2 regions of the Shewanella sp. NKUCC06_TVS genome follow, and region 2 is predicted to be linked to the other one. Evidence: riboswitches for the same ligand, from Rfam matches in the RefSeq annotation. Region 2 holds a riboswitch; the other holds the start of a gene.
The links. A riboswitch is a leader RNA that binds a small molecule or an ion and turns the genes downstream of it on or off. The one in region 2 is predicted to bind lysine.

Region 1: it holds a riboswitch for lysine, as region 2 does, so the genes downstream of both, lysC (lysine-sensitive aspartokinase 3) here and KO531_RS08375 (Na+/H+ antiporter NhaC family protein) in region 2, are expected to answer to the same signal.

The regions. Positions count from the first base shown of each region.
Region 1 is NZ_JAHKQX010000007.1:222,940-226,363, reverse strand. It holds gene KO531_RS10225 (succinylglutamate desuccinylase/aspartoacylase family protein) at 1-484, opposite strand, end outside; gene lysC (lysine-sensitive aspartokinase 3) at 486-1,841, opposite strand; lysine riboswitch at 1,992-2,166, opposite strand; gene KO531_RS10215 (DUF3293 domain-containing protein) at 2,267-2,701, opposite strand; gene arcA (two-component system response regulator ArcA) at 3,290-3,424, shown strand, end outside.
Region 2 is NZ_JAHKQX010000006.1:51,922-55,345, reverse strand. It holds gene KO531_RS08385 (electron transfer flavoprotein subunit beta/FixA family protein) at 1-595, shown strand, start outside; gene KO531_RS08380 (FAD-binding protein) at 596-1,522, shown strand; lysine riboswitch at 1,618-1,814, shown strand; gene KO531_RS08375 (Na+/H+ antiporter NhaC family protein) at 1,894-3,424, shown strand, end outside.

The sequences.
Region 1 (3,424 bases), on a different contig from region 2:
TCTGCAGGTTAACCGCAAGTCTATGACCCGTGGTGATACCCCATTCATGACGCAATTTTTGCTGACAGGCTTCAACCAAAGTACTGCGATAGGCTTGGAGCAGCTCGCTATCACTCAGCTTGGCATGTTCGCCATACCAAGTCGGCAAATCGATTGCATGATTCAAATACTCACGATTCCAGTTCGCGCCTGTAATAGGATCAAATCGGCCAAGGGTAAACTCACCACTTTTTTGGTTGATCCCGAGTGGATTGGCCAATGGCACTAAGGTGATTTCGCCGCGGATGTCACAGTGTTCAAGCTGCTTCATCAACTGATAAATCACCGCATTACCTTGTACTTCAGCACCGTGGACATTGGCCTGAATATACACTTTGGGGCCAGTCGCCTTATCGTCACTCGGTTTGAAATGGTAGATAGGCAAAGTAAGTGCTTGCCCTGCGGCAAGCTCCCCGATTTGCAGAGACGATGTTGTCGGCAACATACTAAACGCCTTCGAACAGATTTTGATGCAGCGATTTAACCACTTGCGCCGCTTCCGATTCTGCCACTAACACACACAGATTATGTGGGCTGGCACCTTGGCAAATCATCCGCACATTGTGTGGTTCTAACACTTCAAATACACGGCGACAAATACCCGGCGTCGTCGCGATGCGGTTACCGATAATCGCCACTAAGGCCAATCTATCTTCAACTCGCACACGACAATGCTGTGATAATTCTTGCAGCAATGCCTCACTCAACAGACCTTGACCACTTGAATCTGAACCTGTTTTATCGAGGGTTAGAGACACATTCACTTCTGAGGTGGTAATCAGATCCACACTGATCTTATGTCGCGCTAATGTCGCAAAGGTTTCCGCTAAAAAGCCCTGCGCATGCAGCATTTGCAAGCTGTGAAGATTTAACAGGGTTTGATCGCGGCGCAAAGCCACAGCACGGAATACGGGCGCATCTTCCACTTGATGACGGATCCAAGTCCCGCCTTTTTCAGGCTCTTTACTTGAACCCACAAACACTTGAATTTGCTGACGAACGGCAGGAAGAATAGTCGCTGGATGCAATACCTTAGCACCAAAGGTCGCCATCTCGGCAGCCTCATTGAAACTGATCTCGGCAATCGGAAAGGCATTGGGCGCCAAACGAGGATCCGTTGTATAAATCCCAGCGACATCGGTCCAAATCTCGACCGCTGAGGCGCGTAACGCTTCAGCTAACAGCGCAGCAGAATAATCACTACCACCACGACCTAACGTTGTTGTTTGTCCCGCTTCATCAGCACCGATAAAGCCTTGTGTCACAATCACTTGTTCCGCTAACAGTGGCTGTAGATAATCACGAGCTAGAGTCGCAATCTGCTCGACCTGAGGTTCAGCGCGGCCAAAGTGACTGTCAGTACGTAACACTCGGCGCACATCGAAGGCACTTGAGTTGACACCTTTCTCACGGATCACCGCCGAAAACAACGCCGAAGAACATTGCTCACCGAGGGACAACAACTCATCCATAGTCGCTTTGCTGCGTTGTGATGCGAGCGCTTCACTCAATACTGACATGCGACTCAATAATTTATCTAATGCGGCGGCCACATCGTTAGGACGACCGAGCTTATCTAAAATCGCATATTGAATTTGGGCAATTTGTTTTAATCGCTGTAATCGGCCATCGTCGTTGATCGATTCTTGGGTCAATTCTACTAGTAGATTTGTCACGCCGCTCGAAGCGCTGACCACGACTAAACGGCAATGAGGATTAGCTAACACTATGTCGGCACAGCGATTCATAGCGTTATAGTCGGCGACTGAGGTGCCACCAAATTTTGCGACAACGAGGGACATTAGCGCACCTCCGTGAAACACGTAGGGCAACAAATAAATGCAGATTGAATAAGATATTGATTAACTAACATGATCACACTCCGAACTGACTTCGTTCGAAGAGCCTGGTGCTCAATGATAACGCACCCCAAAAGAAGGGAAACAGCAATCGTCACCAGAAGCTCTCCACCAATTACAGGTGACAATCGTCAGGATTCAGCCTGAGCGACCGACATAAACATGCAGCAACCATATCTATGCCTCGGCGTTAATCTCCCTCATCAGTCATCGCTGGAGTTTGTGCTCCTCTGACCGACTACCTAGTTAACGCTCCTCTTCTGTTCCTTTCCTAGGAAAGGGACGAAAAAAGTAGCAATAAACCCCTAATGAAGTCAATGCTAATTTCATAACAAATGAACAATTTAAATAAAATCTTTTGAAAACAACTAAATGTTCAAATCGGGTAGCTCGTATACCAGCTGCACATAATCTCTAAATTTGCCTAAACACACTTCATCATGTCCATCCAAGGTGCAAGGCACTAAGCTCACATCCCCTTGTTCGACAACATAAATCGCATATTGATTAAATTTCTTACCCAATTGCAATGCCATCGTTCTATCGATAAACACGGCCCAACTTTTTTCCATGTGGGATAAATCCGGTGCTGCGCCCACTAAAGCACGATAAGGGCTACCGAGTAATTCAATTTCACGGAGAAGTTGGCGATCGAGTAAACGGTTTTGGCTAGGAGAGAGAAGCTTTGAAGCGGGATTATGAGCGGTAATAACAGCAAAGGAAAAATCACAGGATAATGCTTGAGTCAGCAAAAACAACGGCGCTTGGTAACATTGCCACAAATTTTGAGTCGTATTGTCCATTGGTAGTCTAGTCGAAAAATGAACCCAAGCTAGTGTAGCAGAGTGATTGTAAAATCCAAAGAGGCGTGAACTGGCTCACAGGAATAAGAAATACATTAGTTATACTAATCAATAGCTAAAGTAAATATCATGGTAAAAACCCCTGCTCACCTAAAATTTGTTAACATTTCATTTGTTAACAAATGACTAAAACGAGTACAATGTACGTACTGGTGAGTTGAAACAGATTGAGCAAGATGCTTATCGTTCAATACAGTTTGTTACATATATCGCTTAAAGTAACGTGAACTGACCGGGCATCTGTTTAAAATCTGTTCTACATTTGATTTGTCTTTTAAACATTTAAAAAAAACAATAGTTAAGGAACTTATTCTAACTATTGCTTATCGAAGTTGGTACTGATTACGTTTTCTCGTATTACACTTAAACGTGCACTTAATCTACATCCAGATATAGATGTCACCGTAAAGATTTTCCTTTTGAGCACAAAGCAGTTCAAGGAAGTATCAACGCTTTTATGAATATAAGAGCCCGAAGTAAGTTGCTCTTATTGGTTAGTATAAACTGATTAAAATTTAGGTAAATAATATGCAAAATCCGCACATTCTGATCGTTGAAGATGAAGCCGTTACCCGTAACACGCTGAGAAGTATTTTCGAGGCAGAAGGGTATGTGGTAACTGAGGCCAATGATGGCGCAGAAATGCATAAGGCTATGCAGGAA
Region 2 (3,424 bases):
GGGTAGCGCTACTGAAGTGGTTGTTGTCAGTATTGGTAATAAAGCCGTGCAAGAACAACTGCGTACCGCGCTTGCATTAGGCGCAGATCGTGCAATTCATATCGATACTGAAGAAGAGCTCGTGCCAGTGTCTATCGCCAAATTGCTCAAAGCGGTACAAGACAAAGAACAAGCAGAGCTGGTGATTTTTGGTAAGCAATCCATCGATGGTGATAATAACCAAACTGGCCAAATGTTTGCCGCGTTAATGGATATGCCACAGGCAACCTTTGCTTCAGAAATCAAATTAGAAGCGAATACATTACAAGTCACCCGTGAAATTGACGGCGGCATGCAAACTCTTAAACTGCCTTTACCTGCTGTTGTGACCGCCGATTTACGTTTGAACGAACCCCGTTACGCTTCATTGCCTAACATAATGAAAGCTAAGCGTAAGCCATTAGAAGTATTTACTGTGGCAGACTTAGGCGTGACGTTAAAGAGTCACCAAACGATTGTGAAGGTCACTCCGCCAGCTGAACGTAAAGCGGGCATCATGGTAGCGTCGGTAGCTGAGCTAGTTGAAAAGTTAAAAAATGAAGCGAAGGTGATCTAAATGGCCATTTTAGTATTAGCTGAACATGATAATGCTGCACTGAAACTCGATACGGCAAAAATTGTTACCGCCGCCCGTGCCATAGGCGATGAAGTACATGTCTTAGTTGCGGGTCACCAATGTGGCGCGGTTGTCCAAGCGGCACAGGCACTACAAGGCGTTAGCCAAGTACTCGTTGCCGATGCCAGCGTGTATGAAGCGCATTTAGCAGAAAATTTTGCCAAATTGCTGGTGGACTTAGCGCCAAACTATGGTCACATTCTGGCCTCGGCTTCAAGTTTAGGTAAGGACACGCTTCCGCGCGTTGCGGCATTATTAGATGTCGCGCAAATCTCAGAAGTCATTACTGTTGTCAATGCAGATACCTTTGTGCGCCCTGTGTATGCGGGTAACGCCTTAGCGACAGTGCAAAGCCATGATGCCATTAAAGTGATGACAGTGCGCGCCAGTGCGTTTGACGCTGCGCCAGAAGGTAACAGTGCGGCTGTGACGACACTCGATAAAGTGTTTGAAGCGAGAACTCAGTTTGTTTCTCAATCGCTGACAGTTTCTGCCCGTCCAGAGTTAGGCAATGCTGGCATTATCGTATCTGGTGGCCGAGGCATGGGCAGTGGTGAAAACTTCGGCATGTTGGAGCAACTTGCTGATAAGCTCGGCGCAGCAGTTGGCGCATCACGCGCTGCAGTTGACGCAGGTTTTGTGCCTAACGATTTACAAGTGGGTCAAACCGGTAAAATCGTTGCGCCAAACTTGTATATTGCCGTCGGTATTTCTGGCGCGATTCAACATTTAGCCGGCATGAAAGACGCTAAAGTCATCGTTGCAATCAACAAAGATCCTGAAGCGCCTATTTTTCAAGTAGCCGATTATGGACTCGTTGCAGATCTGTTTGAGGCGGTTCCTGAGCTGATTACAAGTCTCAGTTGATTTTATCTGTGATCTAGGTCACATTAAGTGGCTTTGCGGTAGCATCTGCTAAGCCGCTTATGTTTTTATGTGCCTCACGCCCGTGCAAGGGCGTTCTTAGAAGTAGAGGCGCGCCAAATATTAGTAGTGATCAGTAGGGTGATTCCGTTGATCGATTGCGAAAGGATTTGGTGCCGAAGTGGTTCGATTTATCACGATCAACTGCTGGGGTTGTACCTAATAGGTGCAGCACTGCCATAGTATTTTCCGATATGGATATTGGGAATAGTTACTATGGAGCGCTACTGATAGGACAGGTGACCTTGGGTATCTATTGCCTTTTCCCACCAGTTCAGTCGCCCTCCATTCGTATTTAACGAAGATAATAATCAATGACTGTTATGAATTATGCCGATTCGGCACTTTCCTTGTTGCCGCCTGCGGTGGCTATCGTGTTGGCGATCTTGACTCGCCGTGTACTGCTTTCTTTGGGGTTAGGTATTTTAATTGGTGCTTTATTGCTCAATCAGTTTTCACCTTTAGCAACGGGTGAGTTTGTATTTAATGGCGTTAAAGGGCTTTTTTGGACTGATAAAGGTCTAAATTCGTGGAACTTATATATTCTCGGTTTCTTAATTGTACTGGGAATGATTACAGCGTTAATTACCGTAAGTGGCAGCGCGCGGGCTTTTGCCGATTGGGCTCGTTTACATATACGTAATAAACGTGACGCTAAACTATTGACCATGTTTTTAGGTTGCGTAGTTTTTATTGATGATTATTTCAATAGTTTAGTTGTTGGTTCGGTCGCTCGACCTGTTACCGATCGTTATTATGTTTCCCGCGCTAAGTTAGCTTATTTATTAGATTCTACTGCGGCGCCTGTGTGCGTTATTTCTCCAGTTTCGAGCTGGGGCGCTTATATTATCGCACTCATTGGCGGGATATTAACTGCCCATGGTTTTGCTGATACGGGTCATTTGAGTATTTTTATTCAAATGATCCCAATGAACTTTTACGCAATCTTCTCCTTGTTATTATTACTTTTTGTTGTCTTTATGGGATTAGATGTTGGGCCAATGCGTGAGCATGAGCTCAATGCCCAACGTGGTAATTTATACGATGAGTCTAAAGGATTACCGCCTGGGGCGAACGCGGATTTACCTGAAGCCGAAACCGGTAAGATTTTAGGTCTGTTCCTGCCGATTACCGTGTTGGTATTTGCAACCCTCTATTTTATGATTAACAGTGGCGCTCAAGTACTCGCGGCGGAAGGGATTGAATTTAATATTATTTCTGCTTTTGAGAAAACCGATGTCAGTTCATCACTTTTCTTTGGTGCATTAATTGGTCTAGCGGTTTCGCTGATATTGAATTTAGTGCAAGGCGTTGAGAAATTGATGATAGTCAAAGGTATAGTGCAGGGCGCTCGCTCTATGCTGCCGGCGATTTACATCCTGTTATTTGCTTGGACAATCGCAGGGGTGATTGGTCAACTCGAAACCGGTAAGTTTATGGCGAGTTTAGCAACAGGAAATATTCCGTTCGCGTTTTTACCCGCCTTAATGTTTGTGCTAGCAGGTATTACTGCGTTCTCAACCGGTACTAGCTGGGGGACGTTCGGGATCATGTTGCCGATTGCTGCTGATATGGCGATGGGAAGTCACACAGGCATGATGTTGCCTATGCTTGCCTCTGTGCTGGCGGGGGCTGTATTTGGCGATCACTGTTCACCAATTTCCGACACGACTATCTTGTCGTCTACGGGCGCTAGTTGCCACCACATCGACCATGTGGTGACTCAGCTACCTTATGCACTCATTGCGGCGTTTATTAGCTTAGTGGGTTATGTGGCACTTGGATTTACCGAGTCTGTTGTCGCGGGTTTAGTGGCTTGTAGTGTGGCATTTGTGATTAGTATTA